Regions from separate parts of the Shewanella spartinae genome, predicted to be linked through region 2. Evidence: predicted binding sites of a transcription regulator. Region 2 holds the regulator's gene; the other holds the start of a gene.

Region 1 (10,565 bases), 1.8 Mb from region 2:
ACTGCTTACCTATGGTCAGGCTACCATAGAGATCGTGGGCGATACCGACATAACCGAGACGGTTGTTAAGAAAGTCACCGCTCTTAGATTCGAAGTTACTCTCACTGCTGTAAACGATTTCGCTGTTACCGAATGGGTTCACACCCCACTCCAGCTTAGTGAACGCCTTCCAGCCGTCGCTCATCTCACGGGTGAAACCAAAATTGATCCGTGACGCACCGTTAACCACTTCAGTTGAACCTTGAGTGTTAATAACACGGGCATCAATAAAACCACCAATTTCTACCGCATTTTTATCGTCTTTATAGATTTCGATAGCGGATGCAGCGGGGACAAAAATGACAGCCGCTAACGCTGTTGCTATTACACTCTTCTTCATCTGTTAGTCTAACCTTTTGTTATGTTCAGTTTGCTTTATCTTATTGTGCGACATTCCGTTGTTTTATTTCGTTCCAATTTCAGCTAAAGACTAGCAAAAGATTAGCATTCCCTCAAAGACGAATATCACAATAACGGCGCTATTTTTCACCAAGTTAACTAAAGAATTCCAGAAAACTCAGACTTTACACCAAACGTTAACAACTCATCACTATCTCAACAACCAGAAAACAACTAAATTAACGACATTTGCTTGGCCACAAGATTATTGAAACTAGTGTTTAAAATTGAAAGTATGGGATCAGAAATGGGGGCGATCTGTTTATCCAGATAATACTGATAATCGATCTTTCCGAGTAGATGCTGTACAGGTTCTGCGCCGTTTTGTGTCATCAGATAGCTTATTTTTTCGCCCCGCTTGCCATGACTGTCATCGCCACTTCGTTGACACCAAAGAGTCGCCGCCTTCACATGGGGTGATGACTTGGCGGTATAGTCTTCGATATTGCGCCTGAGGCGTTTAGAAAAAATCAGCTTGTCGTCGAGTTCTCCCCGCTGCAGCGCATCCACAATTTGTTTCAAATAGCCAAGCACATCCTGCTTGGCAAACAGTCGATAATAGAGCTCGGCCTGTACCTCCCGCGCCAAGGGGCTCCAGTCACTCCTCACCTGCTCCATCCCCTTAAACACCAGCTTGAGGCTTTGGTCCTCCTGCAGGTAGGCGCCCACATAACGCTTCTTAGAGCCTTCGGTAGAGCCACGCAGTGTCGGCATGAAGAACTGCTCGAAATGTCGCTCATATTCAAGCTCGAGATAACAATCTAACTGAAACTCCTGCTTGAGCTTGAGTCGCCATTTCTCGTTGATCGATGCGACCAACTCCCTGGCAAAGGCATCGATATCACCGACACGCTCGGGCGAGGAGATATGCACGAAGGTAGAGTCAGTATCGCCATAGATAACGGTCAAGCCCAGCGCCTCAATCCATTGCTTGGTCTGCTTCATGATCTCATGACCCCTAAGGGTAATTGAGCTTGCCAGGCGCGCATCGTGGAATACGCAGCCGCGAGACCCCAGCACGCCGTATAGGGAGTTCATGATGATCTTTATCGCCTGCGACAGGGGGGCATTGGCTTCGCGCTTGGCTTCTTCGCGCTTGGCAGACAGGCTGGCGATAAGGCCGGGCAGAATAGGCGAGTTGCGACTAAACTGGGCGCCCAAAAAGCCAGGCACGGTATCATTGCCTTCTCTTACTCCCTTTACCCCGGCATTAGCCTCTGCTTTTAATCCTTCCACCAACCCCTTTGGGTCAATCAAAAACGTCCTGATGATCGACGGGTAGAGGCTCTTAAAATCGAGCACCAATATATGTTGATAGAGGCCGGGTTTAGAGTCCATCACATAGCCGCCTGGGCTCTCTATGCCATCGCTGACCGGCACGCTGGGGGCGACATAGCCGGCGCGGTGCAGATGGGGCAGATAAAGATTGTTAAACGCCGCCACCGAGGCGCCAACGCGGCCAAGCTCTAAGCCGGTTAGACGCGAACGCTCCATCACAAATGCCAACAGATCGGTTTTGGCAAAGATCTCCCACACCAGGCGACAGTCGGTAATATTGTACTGGGCCAGCGCCGCCTTATCCTCACGAAACAGGGTCGCTATCTCCTCGGCGCGGTGACTGACGTTGTGAATCGCCTTCCCCTCACCGAGTAACTCTCTGGCGACAGATTCCAGACTAAAACTGTCAAACTGATAGAAGGCCGCCTTGAGCCAGTCGATGCCATCGAGCACCACACGCCCAGGCAAGATTAAGGTCTCCGGTCGATATTTGTTATCGACCCGCCAAGAAAGCTGATTGCCTAGCCTGCCAAGCGTCAGCGGAATATTGAGCACCTTGGCCCTGCGATACAAGAGCGCCAGATCGAAGGTCACAACCGCCCAACCTATAATGATGTCGGGATCATTGAGCTTAAACCAGTCAAGCAGCGCCTTAATCAGCGCAGCCTCATTGGGCACAAGCTCGAGATACTCTGGCGGCGAGTCACATGTCTCCCCCACCATGATCACCTGCTGATAGCACTCGCCGTTGGCCGATTGACCGTACAGCCCGACACTAAAAAGCTCACCATCCATGGCACATTCGAAATCCAGCGAGACCACAGCCAGTTTAACTTCTCGATTAATATCTAGCTCACTGCGTCTGGCGCGCTCGGCGATGAGCGTTGGCGTGTCTAGTGCTTGGTTTTGCCAGTGGCCAATAAACTCCACGTCTAAGGCTATGTAACGCTCGATAAGATAACGCTGCTCGGCCCTGAGTTCAGACTCGTAAAGAGAGATCCCCTTATCGGCGGCGATACGACTGAGATGACGATAGCTTTGATTATTAGCGAAATAGAGTGCGCTGACCGGCTCATCGTCGAAGGTGGTCAAGTTAAGCGCTTCGCTGCGTACCCCACTCTCATGGTTGCCGCCGAGCAGGCTCAACTCATCCTGAGTGCGACAAAAACAGATGCGCTCGCCATTGGGCACAATGACCCGAGCTGGCCCTTCGGCCGTACTAAGGTAATAGTGTAATTCGCTGCCTTGATGGTGACGGGTTAAGATCCGCCCTTTTACGCTCACCAGCGGGGTGTTTAAATCATGCAATCCTGGCTATTATCCAATTAATTTCAATACATTAGGTGACACGACAACAAATAAGTCGTGAATTCCTTGCTTCAACTCTTCTTAGGCTATGTAATCACTGTTATTATGTACAGCATTATTTGCCAGCACTAAGCCTTCATGTTATCTGCCGACGTTAAAACCCAGATCCGAACGATTTACAAAGAGATTGCCACCGCCCTGCCTAACTTTAGGTCGCGCCGGGAACAAAATTATATCGTCGCCGAGATCTCCAAGACACTCGCCGGTGAATATGACAAGCATAGACGCATCATAGTGGTCGAGGCAGGCACAGGCATAGGTAAGTCGCTGGCTTATATCTTAGGTTCGATTCCACTGGCGTTGGCGAACAAGAAGAAGGTTTGTATCGCCACCGCCACGGTTGCCCTGCAGGAGCAGCTGCTCAACAAGGACTTACCCTTCTTCTCCAAGCAATCAGGGCTCAACTTCACCTTCGGCCTGGTAAAGGGACGTCAGCGCTATGTCTGTCTCTCTAAGCTTGAGATGCTGATCGGCGGCGATGATGGCACTCAGATGGCCATGTGGCAGACCAAGCCTGACCATAGCCAGGTCGAGCTCTTACAAGGCCTGCTGAAAGACTTTCACGAAGGACGCTGGAACGGCGAGCGAGACACACTGTCTCAGCAACTGCCGGATCACCTTTGGCAGCAGATCGCCTGCGATAAACACAGCTGCCACAGACAACTCGCCAGCCACAGACACTGCCCCTTCCATAAGGCCCGTGAAGATGTAGACACATGGGACGTACTAATTGCCAACCATAGCCTACTGTTTGCCGATCTCGAACTGGGCGGCGGGGTGATTCTGCCAGATCCGGAAGAACTCTATTATGTGATCGACGAGGCCCATCACCTACCGATAGTGGCCAGAGACTTCTCCAGCGCCCAGGCAACGCTCAGGGGCGCCATCGACTGGCTTGAAAAGGTCGGCAAAACCAGCGCCAAGCTGCAGAACCAGCTCAAGAGCAACAACATCATAGCCCCCGCCCAGGCCATGCTAGATCACATCAACGATCTCACCAGCCTGCTCACCAGCGTCGCCCAATATTGCGACGGCCAGGCAGCCAAATTTGATAACCCCGAGCGGCGCATCCGCTTCGAACACGGCAAGCTACCGGCGTCCTTGACCATGCTGGCGGAAAACCTGGCCACGGCATCGAGCAGCGCACTTAAGCAATTCAACAAGATGCTGGTGCTGCTCAACGAGGCGATTAAAGATGGCGAGCTACCTAAGCATCAGTCGGAGCAGCTACTGAGCGAGACAGGCTTCATGTTACAGCGCCTGGAGAATCTGCAGAAGTTGTGGAAGATGATGGCCAAGGAAGACAGCGCCAAGGGCGCCCCCATGGCTCGCTGGGTCGAGCACCTGGTAGGCAAACAGAGCGACTATCTGTTTAACGTCTCGCCGATCGAGGTGGGATATATGCTCGAAACCCTGCTGTGGGAGAAGGCCGCCGGCGTGGTCCTCTGTAGCGCTACCCTGAGGGCACTGAATAACTTCAACCACTTTACCCATCAGGTGGGGCTCTCCATCAACGATGGCAGTCGCTATCTGGCCATGGACAGTCCGTTTGATTTCCAGCAGAACGCGACCCTGTATCTGCCCAAGATGCGCACCGAACCCACGGACGATCGCTATACCGACGAGCTGGCGGAACAGATCCTCACCCTAATCGACGGTGAGATGGCAACCCTAGTGCTGTTTGCCTCCTACTGGCAGATGGAGAAGGTGGCCGATCTGGTCAGAAGCAAGATTAAGTCGCCGCTGCTTATCCAAGGGGAAGCCTCCCGTCAGCAGCTGCTGCAAGATCATAAGCAGCGCTGCGATAACGGCGAGGTCAGCATCATCTTCGGTACCGGCAGTTTCTCAGAGGGTCTCGACCTTCCCGGCGACTACCTGACGAACCTGATCATCACAAAACTGCCCTTTGCCGTGCCTACCTCGCCGGTGGAACAGGCACACGCGGAATACATTAAGGCAAAGGGAGGAAATCCCTTCTTACAGCTGACGATCCCAGATGCTTCGCGTAAACTGATCCAAAGTTGTGGTAGATTACTGCGTAAAGAAGAGGATTATGGCAGAATCACCATATTGGATCGCCGTTTAGTGACCAAACGCTACGGCAAATCCCTACTGGATGCCCTGCCTCCCTTTCGTCAAGTCATTGAATAGAAAGCAATCTAATAGAAAGCAACCGAATAGGATAACCATTGGATCTATTACTCGACCCAGGTAGCTGGGCGATTCTGGCTGCGACCGGCTTTATCGCAGGTTTTATCGATGCCGTCGCCGGTGGCGGTGGCCTGTTGTCGATCCCGGCCCTGCTCACCATAGGCATTCCACCCCATACGGCGCTGGGCACTAACAAGTTGGCGGCCAGCTTCGGCTCCTCCATGGCGGCCTTCACCTACTATCGCAAGCAGTTTTTCACCCCCAGATTTTGGTATCACGCCTCCATTGCCACCTTTATCGGCGCTGTCATAGGCACCTTTGTGGTCTACCTCATCGACAATCAATGGCTCGAGAAGTGGCTACCGCTATTTATCATCGCCGTGGCCCTCTATACGCTACTAAAACCCAATGCCATGGGCTGCCCCACCTATGAGCCGCCGGTAAAGCCGCCCTCTAAATTTAAGCAGTGGCGCCAAGGGCTACCGCTTGGTTTCTACGACGGATTTGCCGGCCCGGCGACCGGCGCCTTCTGGACCATCAGCAGCGTGTCTCAATATAAGCTGCCAGTGCTCAATAGCTGCGGCCTTGCCAGAGCCATGACGCTGATCAGCAACCTCACCTCACTGAGTGTGTTTCTGGCATTAGGCCAGGTGAATCTAATGGTCGGACTGTCGATGGGGCTGTGTATGATGCTAGGATCATTTATCGGCGCCCGCACCGCCATCAAGTTTGGTGTGCCTTTTATTCGCCCCCTGTTTATTACCATAGTGATACTCATCGCCATTAATCTGGCCTGGGGAGCCTGGGCATGAAGACAAATGAACTTATCCACCGCCTGCGAGTCCAACTGAAACAGTTAGAGCAAGAGGTGCTGCAACACGACAGCCTATTGCCTAAGGGCGAGCGTAAGCTGCTGCAAGATACAGAGCGATTTAACGACAATCTGTTTAATCAGGCGGGTGCTCAGCTTGGCCCCTGCATAGATCAGCTCAGTAAGAAGATTGCTCAGCTCGAGAAGTTGCTCCAGGGCAATATTTCGGCGACGACCATCGCCCTGGCCTGCGAAGGCATTCAGGACAGGTTTACCGCCCTGAGGCGCGCGTTGAATACCACGGCGCTTGGGGTAAAGTCGGCCGAGCAGCAGAAGGCGTCTCGCATCGCCCATGCGCGCAAGCGGCGACAGAAGAGCCATGCCCAGAGCGGATTTAGTTGGATCGCGGCCGGCGTGATGAATAACAGCCACCAGCTCTATGAAGAATTGAACAAACATATGAACTGGGTTCACACCTTTGAACAAAAAATTGCGCATTTGCAATCTAAGCTTGAAAACTGTCATAGTGCTGACAAAATTGCACTGCAAAATGAAATACTTTTGGTCCATCGCCGCTTAGGCAAGTGCCGACAAGCTATCAGCTATATAGAAGATCGTATTCAGGCGTTCGAACGCCCATACAAGCATCAGAATCGTTAAGGAGCAACAATGAAATCAATCAAGCCAATCACCGCTTTAATCGCTCTGCTTGGTGCCTCATCGGCAATGGCTGCCAACCTCTCCATCCCCATGGCATTCGAATACCTTGCCCTAGATGGCAAGAAGGTAGAAGGCAGCCTGTTTAATCACAAATCTGATCTTGAGCTAAGCCAAGGCACGCACAAAATCGCTATCCGTTACCATGACATGGTGCAAGACGACTTCAGCGACAGCGAAAGCTTTGTAAAATCATCTCCCTTCATCGTGACCCTGGCGGTTGACGGCGACTATGATTACCGCCTACAGCCGGCCGAAGGCGAGATCATCAAGAAGCCCAAATCATTCGCCAAATCACCAGCGGTAGTGATCAGCCGTATCGATGGCGGCGCGGTCAACTACAAGGTGACTCACACCGAGCTCACTGAAGACAGCTTCGTCAGCAAGCTGTTTAACGGCAACTCGGGTCAGGATATCGAAACAGCAGCCGCAGCCGCGACAGGTACAGCCGTCGCCGCCCATGCTACTGCGCCAGTGCAACCAGTTGGCACTGTCGAAGCCGTTACCTTACCCGCGACGCTACCGGCTAATCCAAGTGCAAGCGATGCCGCTCATGCTCAGCAGATGTTGCAATACTGGTGGCTACATGCCGACGACAAGACACGTAAAGAGTTTATGAGCTGGGCAATCAAACAGCTGTAACTTTTAGATGGTTCCACTTGTCTATCACGCCAGCTATTCTCAGCTGGCGTTACCCCACCACCACAGATTTCCCATCACTAAATACCAGGCGCTCTATCAATACCTATTGGATAGACAGATAGTCGACCCGACCGCATTTCACTCCCCCGAGGCGGTCAGCCTAGAGTGGCTGAAATCTATCCATTGTCCCGACTATGTCATGCAGTTTATCGAGCGGCGTCTGCCCGACAAGGCGGTGCGTCGATTGGGATTTCCCCTTAGCGAGCGGCTGACCGAGCGCACGCTCTATTCTGTCGGCGGCAGCCATCTTGCCTGTGAGCTGGCGGTTAGACATGGCGTTGCCCTGCAACTGAGCGGCGGTTATCACCACGCCCACTATCAATTTGGCAGCGGCTACTGCGTATTTAACGACCTGATCTCCGCCGCCCTGCATGCCCAGAGCCTGGCGGGCATAGAGACAGTACTCATCTTCGACTGTGACGTACATCAGGGCGACGGTACCGCCGCCATGGGCCAGAGCTATGAAAATCTCTACACCTGCTCCATTCACTGCCAGGAAAACTTCCCCGCCCGCAAACAGACCTCAGATCTCGATCTGGAGTTGAGCCGCGGTGTCGGTGATGAGGAATATCTCGAGGCTGTCGCTCAAACCTTAGCGCTCGCTATTCGCCTCTATCGACCGGATCTGATTATTTATGATGCCGGGGTCGATGTGCATCAGGATGACAGGCTAGGCCACCTCAATATCACCACAGAAGGGATCAACCAAAGGGACAAGCAAGTATTATCGATAGCAAAGGCGGCCGGCATTCCCATCGCCTGCGTCGTCGGCGGGGGTTATAGCAAGGAGATAGAGGTGCTCGCAGAGCGCCACGCGCAAGTTTTTATTGCCGCTCATGCCATATGGTAGCAAACTAGATTATGCTTAGTTAAACCATAATGAAGCCTGAGGGAGAGACCTATGCAACTGGAAATTCGCAATTATTACGAAGTACTGTTGATGGAGTTACTGTCTGATGAAGGATTATTTGACGAGCTACCCGAAGACTATCTTGCCGATCTCTGCTGCGTGACCCTAAACCAACTGCCGGTGCGCTATATACGTCATCTGGTGGATACCTATTTCTTCGAAGACTACAACGAACTCAAACAGATGAAGGAAGAGATCCAGACCGCACTGGAAAAATCGCGCGCCTTCTTAAAGTCAAAACTGCCGGAAGAGCAGATTCAGGCGGAGTAGCCCAGGGGAAAGCCAGATAATCCTGGTGCATTGCCGTCATATGTACATGCAGCAGCTTCCAATCTGTCTCTGGTGCGAGTGACTTTCTGATTTCCCTCTTGCCTAAAGTACCTTGCTGAGACTCAGGCACGACAATTCTTGCATACCAAATGTCTGATGTCCTTGCGTGGACGAGATCGAAACAGATAAGGAGGATTTTTAGATAGACTATTTATCATCGAGTGTACCACCAAGTGTATCACCTGGGGTATTTCTGAGTTAACTCGTTGATAATAGTTGGGATTGGAGGTTCCCCTAGAGCCAACACCCCGGCACATGAGTCGCCTGCTGCGGTTGCTCCCTTCCGGGCCTGGCCGAGTTCACAAGTTATCATTGCGGGGGGACCCTAGGGTCACCATAGATTCTTAAGCAATTAAATCCTTAAGACGGCGTGCATTATCTACTATGGCAGCCCGGCAATCAAGTCAATAACCGAGAGTAATCGCCAGAATAGGCCCAACTGCCCATTCTATAAACAAAAGCCCGCGAGTGCGGGCCAAATTCCATCGACGTTCAGGGTGTCTACAGGGCCAATATCGCCTTGTTCTGTTCGATCACCTTAGGGCCGATACCCTTTACCTGAGTTAATTCTTCAATGCTGTTGAATTTACCGTGAGCATCTCGGTACTCGACTATGGCCAACGCCTTAGCTTCACCAATCCCCTTGAGCTGAGTCAGCTCCTGGGCGCTTGCGGTATTGATATTAACCTGGCTTAGGCTCGCCTGGGCCGTGTCGGCAGGTATCGAAACCTGTTCGGCAGCCAGCGCGGGAAAGAGGGAAAATGACGCTACGACGAACGCAGCTAAAAGTAGGTTCTTCATTGGGGCTCTCCTTAAATATCCTTATGCTGTTCATGGCCAACAATCCATTTTCCTCGGCCACCTCGAAAACATAGAACAGCTTCAAAAATTTCGCCAATTCGTGACCGACAAACATACCGCGCCGACCGCTACGAGAGGTGGATCACAAAATAAATTATATTAATTTATTTCAGTCTGTTATTAATTAGCACCCCGTTACCCAGCCGCCGTAAAAAAAATTGATCGTCAGACGTCACCACTGCGTGACCTACACGCCAAACAGCCACAAAAAAGCGATCTGAATCACACTGGAAAAAGTATGAAATGTAGTTTTGCCACAGAAAAAATTTAGTTGCGCCCCGCAATCGCTAGGCTAGTGTAGAGCGCCAAAATAATAATTAAGGAACCCCGATGTCCCTCGACACCACACAAGAGGCGCTCGCCGCGCCGCCAAAGCAGGCAGCCCAAACCAACTTGCCGATTCTGTTTGGCGATATAGTGCTGTTCGCCTTGCTCTATAACTTCCTGCCTTTCGAGCCAGGGGTGAATACCGGCATCGCTATTCTCGTCTTCGCCGCCGTACTCTGGCTGACCGAAGCGATTCACATCAGCGTCACCGCCATACTGATCCCTATCATGGGCGTCTTGCTAGGGGTTTTTGAAACCAAGGCGGCGATGAGCAACTTCGCCAACCCTATCATCTATCTCTTCTTCGGTGGCTTCGTGCTGGCTGCGGCCCTCAACCATCAGGGCATTGATAGACGCATCGCCCAAAAGGTATTGACCGCCTCCAAGGGCAAACTCAGCATCGCCTGCATGTTGCTGTTTGGGATCACAGCGCTACTCTCCATGTGGATCAGCAACACGGCCACGGCGGCCATGATGCTGCCTCTGGCCCTTGGGATCCTCAGGCAACTGGATTTCAAGGAGCACAGAAGCACCTATCTCTTCATGCTGCTGGGCATCGCCTACTCGGCCAACATTGGCGGCATAGGCACCCTGGTGGGCAGCCCGCCGAACGCGATCGCCGCAGCCCAGGTCGGCCTGAGTTTCGCCGACTGGCTAGAGTTTGGTCTGCTT
Region 2 (10,565 bases):
GCGGCTGGTGTCTATGGTCACCGCCTTATATTCGGCAGCAGTCGATTGCGTCTTACCATTGATGCCTAATTTTTCACATAGCACATCGTATAGAGGCACCAAGGCGAATCCGAAGCCGAACATGCCCACGCAACCTAACAGCAGCAGGCCGATCAGCTTACGGTTGGAGTACGCCTTAGTATCCGTCATGCTATTTCACCTCGGGTGGTGTCGAGAATGAGTGGTAGGGCGCCGGACTCGGCAATGTCCACTCCAGTCCTTCGGCGCCATCCCAAGGCTTGCTGGGCGCCGGCTCGCCGCCGCGGATGCACTTTATCACCACCACCAGGAAGATCAGCTGTGACAGGCCGAAGGCGAAGCCACCGATAGAGACTATCTGGTTGACGTCGGCAAACTGAATCGAGTAGTCCGGAATACGTCGCGGCATGCCCGCCAGCCCCAGGAAGTGCATGGGGAAGAAGAGCACGTTCACCGAGATCACCGAGCACCAGAAATGCAGCTTGCCTAGCTTCTCGCTGTACATATGCCCGGTCCACTTAGGTAGCCAGTAGTAGGCCGCCGCCATGATGGAGAAGATGGCGCCCGAGACCAGCACATAGTGGAAGTGAGCCACGACGAAGTAGGTGTCGTGGTACTGGAAATCCACCGGTGTGATGGCCAGCATCAGCCCAGAGAAGCCACCTATGGTGAAGAGTATGATAAAGGCTAGCGCAAACAGCATGGGCGTCTCGAAGGTGAGCGAGCCGCGCCAGAGGGTGGCGACCCAGTTAAATACCTTCACGCCGGTCGGCACGGCGATCAACATGGTGCAGTACATGAAGAAGAGCTCGGCGAACACAGGCATGCCAGTAGTAAACATGTGGTGCGCCCAGACCAGGAAGGAGAGGATCGCGATACTGGCGGTGGCGTACACCATGGAGGAGTAGCCGAACAGCTTCTTGCGGCTGAAGGCCGGTACTATGGCGGAGATGATGCCGAAGGACGGCAAGATCATGATGTAGACCTCGGGATGGCCGAAGAACCAGAAGATATGCTGGAACATCACAGGGTCACCACCACCGGCGGCGTCGAAGAAGCTGGTGCCGAAGAACTTGTCGGTCAGTACCATGGTCACTGTACCTGCGAGTACCGGCATCACGGCGATCAACAAGAAGGCGGTGATCAGCCAGGTCCAGACGAACAGTGGCAACTTCATCCAGCTCATGCCCGGAGCGCGCATGTTGACTATGGTCACGATCACGTTGATGGCGCCCATGATGGAGCTGATACCCATGATGTGCACCGAGAAGACAAACAGCGCCGTGCTGTCCGGGCTATAGGCCGTCGACAGAGGGGCGTAGAAGGTCCAACCAAAGTTAGGCCCGCCACCCTCCATAAACAGCGAGCTGAGCAGGATCGCAAAGGCGAAGGGCAAGATCCAGAAGCTCCAGTTGTTCATCCGCGGCAGGGCCATATCTGGCGCGCCTATCATCATAGGGATCAGCCAGTTGGCCAGGCCGGTAAAGGCTGGCATCACGGCGCCAAACACCATGATGAGGCCATGAACCGTGGTCATCTGGTTGAAGAAGTTGGGCTCCACCAATTGCAGACCTGGCTGGAACAGCTCGGCGCGGATCACCATGGCCATGGCGCCGCCGGTCAAGAACATGATGAAACTGAACCAGAGATACAGGGTGCCAATATCTTTATGGTTGGTGGTAAACAGCCAACGTTTTATGCCCGTCGGGTGCTCCTCATGGTGGGTCGAATGTTCGCCAATATGAGTGGCATCCATATCTGCTTCACGCGTAATTGCATTCATAATGCCTCCCTATTGACCCTGTTGATTGACGTCTGTTGCCTGAACCATGTCGCCTGTGTTGTTACCCCAGGCGTTACGCTCATAGGTGATCACCGAGGCGAGCTCCTGTGGCGTTAATTGGCTGGCGAAGGCCTGCATGGCGGTGCCAGGCTTACCGTGAAGCACTATGTTTAGGTGATTTTCAACTGGCCCAGTGGCGATGGCGCTGCCTTTGAGTGCCGGGAAGGCGCCGGGTAATCCCATGCCGGTGGCCTGATGACAGGCGGCGCAGTGACCGAGGTAAACCTGCTCTCCCTTGGTCATCAGCTCATCCATGGTCAGATCGTCTAACACAGGTGCTTGAGATTCCTCGGCGGCGGAGCTTGCTGCTGCACTCGATTCGGCCGTCGGGGTAGGCATAGATTGAACCGCTTCGGCAGCTGTATCTGCTCCTGTATTAGCGCCGCTCGATGCGCCTGAGTTTGCCTTGTTAACGTCGGCTGCCTGCACCGTATCGCCCGTGTCGTTACCCCAGGCGTTTCGCTCGAAGGTGACCACGGCGGCTATCTCTGTGGCGGTGAGCTGCTGGGCGAAGGCCTGCATCGCTGTGCCGGAGCGGCCATGTAGCACCACATCTAGGTGATCGGCGACAGGGCCCTTGATGATTGGGCTGCCTATGAGTGACGGGAATACACCAGGTAAACCGGCACCATTTGGCTGGTGGCAGGCGGCGCAGCGGGCCATATAGACCTGTTCGCCCTGGGTCATCAGCTCTTCTTTCGACAGGGTTTTCGACAAGGCAGCCTGGGCCTCGGCGGCGGCCGCGCTGGCCTGTGCCTCCTGCTCGACAATCCAGTTGTCGAAATCGGCTTCGGAAAGTACCTGCACCACGATCGGCATGAAGCCGTGATCCTTACCACAAAGCTCGGCGCACTGGCCGCGGTAGATGCCTGGCTTGTCGATGCGGGTCCAGGCCTCGTTGATAAAGCCTGGGTTAGCATCCTTCTTCACCGCGAAGGCCGGGACCCACCAGGAGTGGATCACATCCTCCGAGGTCATCAGGAAGCGGATCTTACGATTGACCGGCAATACCAGTGGCTTGTCGACCTCCAGCAGATAGTGTTCGCCTTTGGTCTCCTTGCCTTCTATCTGTTCTCTGGGGGTCGCCAGCAGGCTGTAGTAGCTGATGTCTTGATCAAAATAGCTGTAGTGCCATTTCCATTGGGAACCTGTGATCTTAATGGTGAGATCGGCATTGCTGGGGTCTTCCATGGCGATGAGGGTCTTGGTGGCCGGGATGGCCATGAGGATCAAGATGACAAAGGGAACGAGCGTCCAGGCGATCTCTACCTTAGTGCTCTCATGAAAGTTTGCCGCAACGGCACCCTTAGAGCGTCTATGGTTGATGATGGCGTAGATCATCACCCCAAAGACGACTAGGCCTATGGCACAACAGATATAGAGAATCGTCATATGAAGGCTAAACACCTTATTGCTGATCTCTGTGACCCCTGATGTCATATTTAGGGGCATATCTGCTGCGAGTATGGTGGGCGTAAATAGCAACGCCAGCAAACAACACAACACTTGCTTCACTAGACTTCTCCTCTGTCAATTGCGAAGGCAACTACAAAGAAGAGCCACACAGTATGTCTCGGCTCTATGCAAACTCTTCAGTTCCCAAAAAAGCAACGATGACTTCAAAGTGCGTCGGTGGTGAATCTCTTGTTCTGCTGGTGGTGACCACGCTTGCACTTACGGCTGAATATATCAGACCAATTTCAGCTTCTATGGGCGAGGTATTACAGGTTCATTTTCGCCGCTCAAGCCGACAACCAAATTGTGCGATATAACAAATAATCGTTGATATCTCTTACTAACTTAATGGCTGTTTAAATATTGATCAAGATCACTTTTATTTTATTTTGCTAAACAAAACAGACACAAAAACGCCCCTTGCGGGGCGTCTGTATGGAAAGGTGGGGCGCGGAATATCAGTGTAGCGAACCGAACAGACTCAAGGTCTGGCCGCTGAGATCCTCTTGGGGAAAAGGGTTGGCAGGTAAGTGACCGTTCGCATCTTCGATCACCACCCCTAGGGCGCGGGTATTCTTGGCAACTATCTGTAGGCGACGACTGTCACGGGCATCCAGGGTTTGTGCCCAGCAGATCACCGCACTGGATGTACCACTTGTGAGGGCTTTTTCCATCGCCCACAGGGTTTCGACCTCATCCTTGGTGTGTACCAAGAGGATGCGATCCATACGCACACCGCCATCGGCCAGCATCTGTTTGTAGCCTATGTTAGGTGGGCTGATCAACACCACCCATTGTCCCTGCTGACTGAGTCTGGCTAGCTCCGGGGTGAGGGCCTGCAGCTCTTGCTTCCCCTGAGTAGAACTTGCCGTAGTCGAGATAGTGTTGCCATCGCCGCGCTTAAGTGAGCTGTCGAGATCGACCCACAGCCCTGGATGGCGTGGCGCCATGCCCATTAGGTTGTTCATTGCCAGTCTCCATTTCGAATAACGCCGACGGCCAGGCCTTCGATGCTCAGGCTCTGGGTGGTGAGGTCCACCACGATAGGGGAATACTCTTCATTTTCGGCATGCAGATAGACGGTTCTGCCACGCCTCTCGAAGCGTTTAACCGTTACATCATCTTCCACGCGCGCCACGACTATCTGGCCGTTTCTTGCCTGTTCGACCTTATGTACCGCGAGTAGATCGCCCTCGAGAATGCCTATATCTTTCATACTGTCACCCCTGACGCGCAGCAGGAAGTCGGCGCTGGGGCGGAACATGCTAGGGTCAACCTGATAGTGTTGCTCCACATGCTCCTGGGCCAGGATGGGCTCACCGGCGGCTACCTGACCTATAAGGGGCAGGCCGAGATCTTCTGGCTCTTCCTCTTGGGTCAGCTTGATGCCACGTGAGGTGCCGGGCATGATTTCGATGCAGCCTTTCTTGGCCAGGGCCTTGAGGTGTTCCTCGGCGGCGTTGGCACTCTTAAAGCCTAAGCGACGCGCAATTTCCGCACGGGTAGGCGGCATGCCCGTGTCGGCAATATTGCGTTTAATCAGATCTAAAATCTCGGCTTGTCTCGGGGTTAAGGGTCTCATGATTAATCCTGTCTTTCCATACAGTACCTGTCAGTATATACAGTATTTTATACAGTGCAAGTATTAACCAGATTTTCTCCCAATCCCATCAAGTGATTAGCGCCTACAGCGTGATTGATTAGCCGAGTTGCGTCTGCTCAAGTGAGAGCAGCAGATGATGATAATCGTCGATGGCCGGGAAGTCGGCAAACTGCTTGTGAGGCTTCTGGCTGTCGGGATTTTTGATCCCCAGCTGGTAGCCGACGCCAGCCTGCTTGGCCGCCTGTAGTATGGGCTCGCTGTCGTCGATAAACAGGCAACGGCTGGGATCCAAGGAGAACTGATTAAACAGGTGACGCCAAAATTGTGGGTGTTCCTTGGGATAGCCGGTGGCGTGACTCGAGAGCATCTCATCGAGTCCCTTAGCCAGCTCTGTATGCTCGAGTTTCAGCGCCAGGCTGTGGGGATGGGCGTTGGTGACCAAGATGCGCCGCTTGCTGTGTCTGGCCAGTGCGGTGAGAAAGGGCATGCTGTCCTGACGCAGCTGGATCCTGTCCACCAGAGTGTGGTGTAAAGCCAGGATGTCCAAATCCAGCTCCTGTTGCCAATATTCAAGGCAATACCACTCCAGGGTGCCGAACACCTTGGCGTAGGCATCCTCCACCAGTTGTTGGGCGTCGGCCTTTGGGATCTGCCTTTGTTCACACAAGGCCTGAGGCACCAGGCTAAGCCAGAAATGGTTGTCGAAATGCAGATCCAACAGGGTGCCGTCCATATCCAGCAGCACGGTATCTATCTTATTCCAGGGAAACATAAAGCGAGTAAAAAAATTCCTTGGTTTGAGTTGTGGATTAGGCCCATCATAGTAAGATTGAGTGGTTAAGCAAACGCCATTTTTATCAGGAAGTTTCATGCCGGACAAAAAGCCGCAGATCCTACATGCCGAAGTTGTTGCCCAGAGCCGTCTGTTTCAGATAGAGCAGGTGCATTTAAAATTTTCGAACCAGGTCGAGCGCCAGTATGAGCGCATGAAGGGCAATGCCCGTGGCGCCGTGATGGTGGTGCCTGTGCATGGCGAGGAGCTATTGCTGGGACGCGAATATGCGGCGGGTACCCACAGCTATGAGCTGGGTTTCCCCAAGGGCCTGGTGGATCCCGGGGAGACCCATGCGGAGGCGGCCAACCGAGAGCTGCAGGAAGAGATAGGTTTTGGTGCGCGTAAGCTGACCCATCTGATGGAGTTGAGCCTGGCGCCAGGCTACTTTGCCAGCAAGATGCAGATCTTCGTCGCCGAAGATCTGTATGAGAGTCGATTGCAGGGTGACGAGCCCGAACCCATAGAGGTGGTACGCTGGCCATTGAGCCAGTGGTCTGAGCTGTTATTAGAAGATGATTTTTCCGAATCTCGAAGCGTTAGCGCCTTGTTTTTGGCACAGAAACATCTAAAACTAAAGTAGTTAAACCGAATTATCATATTAGGCATTGCCAGATGTAGGCTGTTGGAGTTGTGATGAAGCCAGAAGAGTATGTTGAGCAGGCGATTTCGATTGCCATCGAGGCGGGTGAGGCCATCAAAGGGATCTACCTCGAGGGCAGTTTTGACAAAGAGGTGAAATCCGACAATACCCCGGTGACCTCTGCCGATATCGCGGCCCATGAGATCATCTCTTCCCAGCTAATCAGCCTTACCCCAGAGATCCCCGTCCTCTCTGAAGAAGATGCCGATATTCCTTTCTCCGAGCGCGCCGATTGGCAGCGTTACTGGTTGGTAGACCCTCTCGATGGCACGGGTGAGTTTATCGCCGGTAGCGGCGACTTCTCGGTGATCATCGCCCTGGTCGAGCACAATCGTCCCATCATGGGAATCGTCTATGTGCCCATGACGGGTGTGGTTTACTATGCCGTGGCAGGCCTGGGTGCCTACAAGCGTAGCAGCAAGGGCGAGGTGCGTATCGCCAGCAAGCAGCTAACCAAAGACGATGAGCCCTGCCTGCGTCTGGCGGTGAGCCGCCGTCAGGATCCTCAATCTGTGTTGAAGCTCTTCAATCATCCTAAGCATTGTGAACTCGTGGTGCTTGGCGGTGCGGCGCTAAAGAGCTGCCTGGTGGCAGAGGGCCGCGCCGACTGCTATGTGCGCATCGGCCCAACCGGCGAGTGGGACACAGGCGCGGCGCAGATCATCATCGAAGAGGCCGGTGGTCAGGTAATGGATCTCGAGTTGCAGCCGTTGAGCTACAACGAGCGCGAATCACTAGAGAACCCCAACTTCATCGTCGTGGGCTCGACTCACCTGCCCTGGGATGAGCTGTTAACCGGTGAATAATCCTAATCTTATCAGTGTCGAGGCGGCTTGTAAGACTCAGCTGCCGGCGATCTATCGTCTCGAGCAGGGGCTCTTTGGCGACCATGCCTACCCGGATTTTTTCTTTCGTCAGAGCTTCGATTGTTGGCCGAGCGGGTTGCTTGTCGCCTGCGATAACGCTGAACGCCTGCTCGGTTACATCTTGCTGGCCAGGAGTGAACAGGCCGACTGTGCCTGGATCCTCTCTGTGGCCGTCGATGATGCCGCTCAGGGGCAGGGCATAGGCAGGCGCCTGATCACCGAGTCTCTGAGTGCGCTGCCAGATGGTGTGGCCCAGGTGAAACTCACGGTGGCGCCGGAGAATCCCGCCAGACACCTCTACGCCAAGCTGGGCTTTGTCGAGCAGGGGCTGGAGGCCGATTATTTCGGCCCGGGCGAAGACAGGATCCTCATGATACTCCAGCGATAAAATCCTAATTTTCATCTACCCGGTGAAAAATAATCTTATTATGAACATTGTTTTTTATTTTGCTTGCTGGTAACTTGTGCACAAATTGACAGCGCGATGGAGCCGAGATGGCAAGACGCAAAGAACATACTCATGATGAGATCCGGGCGATGGCAACCGCCGCCGTGCAGCGCCACCTGGAGGTCGAGTCGCTCGATAGCCTGAGCCTGCGCAAGGTGGCGGCGGCCATAGGTTATGTGCCCAGCACCCTGGTGAATCTCTTCGGCAGCTATCAGGGCTTATTGCTGGCGGTTGCCGAGCAGACCCTGGATGAACTGTATAAGCGCTTGGCTGCTAAAGCCCAAATTTGTCAAGCAAATGCCTCTCAAGAGCAAGCCGGTCAAAGCCAAGCGTCTGAGTCGAGTCAGCTTGAGGCGATGGCCACGGCCTATCAGCAATTTGCCTTCGCGCAGCCAAGGGCGTTTCAGCTGATCTTCGAGCTAAAGGCGACGGAGGAGCAGGGGCTGAGCGATCACCATGCCCAGCTAATCGCGCAGCTGTTCGGCCTGATTGAGTCATGCCTGGCGCGTCTGCTGCCCGAGCTTCCGGCCGAGCAACTATTACTGGCGAGCCGCGCCCTGTGGGGCGGCGTCCATGGTCTGGTGAGTCTGGCGCTGGACGATAAGCTCTTCGCCCCAGGGATCGGTATTGAGCAGGCCATTAGTCATCATCTCGCGGTACAACTTAAAGGATTGGGTTATCACAAGGAGGCGTTATGTTGTTAACCAAGCGGTTTTTCCCCTATTTTGCGACCCAGTGTCTGGGCGCGCTCAACGATAATATCTACAAGAATGTGCTGCTGCTGATGGTGACCTACAGCCAGATAGAGAGCCTGCCCATCAGCGTCAACCTGTTTGTTAACCTCGCCGCCGGCGTGTTTATCCTGCCTTTCTTCCTGTTTTCCGCCCACGCGGGTGTGGTAGCAGATAACATGGATAAGGCTAAATTGATCAGACGCTTAAAGCAGCTCGAGTTGGTGATCATGTCCTGCGCCGCCATGGCGATCTTGACTCAGAGCTACATGATGATGTTGTTGTTGCTCTTCTTAACCGGTAGCCAGTCTGCCTATTTTGGGCCGGTCAAATACTCGCTGTTGCCTCAGGCGCTTGCGGAAGATGAGCTGGTGACGGGCAATGCCTGGGTGGAGATGGGCACCTTCTTGTCGATCTTGATAGGCACACTCAGTGCCGGGCTTCTGGTGGCCAGCGACAAGGGCATTATAGCTACCGCGGCGACCGTGTTTGTGCTGGCCGTTGCCGGCTATCTGGCCAGCCGCGCGATCCCTGCCATGCCGCCACAGGGAAATGTCACTAAGATACGTTTCGCGCCTCTGTCTGGCACCTGGCGCAGCATCGCCAAGGTGAGGAAGACGCCGAGTATCTGGATGGCTATCTTAGCGATCAGTTGGTTCTGGTTCCTCGGGGCGACCTATCTGACCCAGTTCCCCAACTTTGCTAAGTTGCATCTGCACGCCGATGCTACCGTGGTCTCACTCCTGTTGGCGCTCTTCTCTATCGGGATTGCCGCAGGCTCCTTCCTGTGTGAGCGCTTCTCCTTCGGCCATGTGGAGCTGGGGCTGCTGCCCTTCGGCGTGGCTGGGCTAACTCTGTTTGGTGTGGATCTGCTGTGGTCGCTGCCCGAGTTGCCCGTCCAGGCCGAGACCATCTATAGCTTTAGCAGCTTTATCGCCGAGTCACAGCACTATCGGGTGATGTTTGCCCTGTTTATGGTGGGGGTGAGCGGCGGTCTGTTTATCGTGCCCCTGTACGCCTTTATTCAGTCCCGTGCCGACCGGGGTGAGTGTGCCCAGGCGATCGCCGCGAACAATATCATGAACGCCCTGTTCATGGTGGTCTCGGCGGTCATGTCTATCTTGCTGCTAGAGGTTTTTGGCTGGCAGATCACAGAACTCTTCCTGTTGCTGGCGCTGCTCAATGCCGTCGTCGCCCTCTATGTCTATAGTCAGGTGCCCGAGTTTACCCAGAGATTTGTCAGTTACCTGCTGAGCCATATTTTGTATCGCGTTACGGTGACCGGCCGCGACAAGCTGCCTAGCGAAGGTGCCGGTATCATAGTGTGCAACCATGTGAGCTATGTGGATGCCTTGATCATCATGGGCGCCTCGACCCGTCCGATCCGTTTCGTGATGGATAAATCTATCAGCGAGATGCCGCTGCTCAAGTATCTGTTTCGTCATGCGGGGGTGATCCCCATCTGTTCGCCGCGTCAGAGTGAGGCCACCTATAACCAGGCGTTCGAGTCTATCCATCAGGCGCTGGCCGATGGCGAGCTGGTGTGTATCTTCCCCGAAGGGCGTCTGACGCCTAACGGTGAGCTGGGTGAGTTCCGCCCCGGTATCGACAAGATCCTCGCCCGCGACCCCGTGCCTGTTATCCCCATGGCTCTTAACGGCCTATGGGGTTCCTATTTCAGCCACAAGGATGGCCATGCCCTGAGTACCAGGCCAAAGCGCTTCTGGTCTAAGATCTCCGTGGATCTGGATGATGTGGTGTCGGGCACAGAGGCTAACCGCCATCTGCTGCGCGAGCGGGTCGAGGCCATGTTGCCCGCATCCTAGTAGGTTGCTGCTTGAGATTAATTAGCGAAAAGCCAGGCAGATGCCTGGCTTTTGTTTGCTAGCGAGTGGCGTATTCATCCAGCCACTGGTGCATTGCTTGATGGTCGCCCTGGAAGATCACCCTGTCAGCCTTCTTGCCAATCTGATACTGATACATGGGATCGTAATACTTGCTCAGCAGCAGGGCGATCCATTCGAGGTGCCCCTGGGTATCGCCGCGTTGCATCTGTACGGCTAACGCGTCTGTGATCATCTGCTGCAGCTCATCGTGCTGCTTACCACCCAGGCGTTTCTTGATGC

The links. Region 2 encodes LexA, which represses DNA repair genes until DNA is damaged. Its sites were predicted from a motif close to TACTGTATNNNNATACAGTA; they were not measured.
Region 1: the regulator LexA is predicted to act here: its motif matches at 3,120-3,139, upstream of dinG (ATP-dependent DNA helicase DinG).

Annotation. Positions count from the first base shown of each region.
Region 1 is NZ_CP080418.1:2,951,430-2,961,994, forward strand. It holds gene K0I31_RS12930 (porin) at 1-379, opposite strand, end outside; gene K0I31_RS12935 (DNA polymerase II) at 613-3,000, opposite strand; gene dinG (ATP-dependent DNA helicase DinG) at 3,163-5,235, shown strand; gene K0I31_RS12945 (sulfite exporter TauE/SafE family protein) at 5,274-6,047, shown strand; gene K0I31_RS12950 (primosomal replication protein) at 6,044-6,706, shown strand; gene K0I31_RS12955 (DUF2057 domain-containing protein) at 6,716-7,405, shown strand; gene K0I31_RS12960 (histone deacetylase family protein) at 7,413-8,315, shown strand; gene K0I31_RS12965 (late competence development ComFB family protein) at 8,367-8,645, shown strand; RNA gene ffs (signal recognition particle sRNA small type) at 8,937-9,034, opposite strand; gene K0I31_RS12975 (ComEA family DNA-binding protein) at 9,207-9,506, opposite strand; gene K0I31_RS12980 (DASS family sodium-coupled anion symporter) at 9,897-10,565, shown strand, end outside.
Region 2 is NZ_CP080418.1:133,062-143,626, forward strand. It holds gene K0I31_RS00615 (cytochrome c oxidase assembly protein) at 1-189, opposite strand, end outside; gene ctaD (cytochrome c oxidase subunit I) at 191-1,801, opposite strand; gene coxB (cytochrome c oxidase subunit II) at 1,811-3,376, opposite strand; gene K0I31_RS00630 (cell division inhibitor SulA) at 3,775-4,284, opposite strand; gene lexA (transcriptional repressor LexA) at 4,281-4,898, opposite strand; gene yrfG (GMP/IMP nucleotidase) at 5,017-5,691, opposite strand; gene nudE (ADP compounds hydrolase NudE) at 5,789-6,334, shown strand; gene cysQ (3'(2'),5'-bisphosphate nucleotidase CysQ) at 6,388-7,200, shown strand; gene K0I31_RS00655 (GNAT family N-acetyltransferase) at 7,193-7,648, shown strand; gene K0I31_RS00660 (TetR/AcrR family transcriptional regulator) at 7,756-8,412, shown strand; gene K0I31_RS00665 (MFS transporter) at 8,403-10,265, shown strand; gene mnmH (tRNA 2-selenouridine(34) synthase MnmH) at 10,324-10,565, opposite strand, start outside.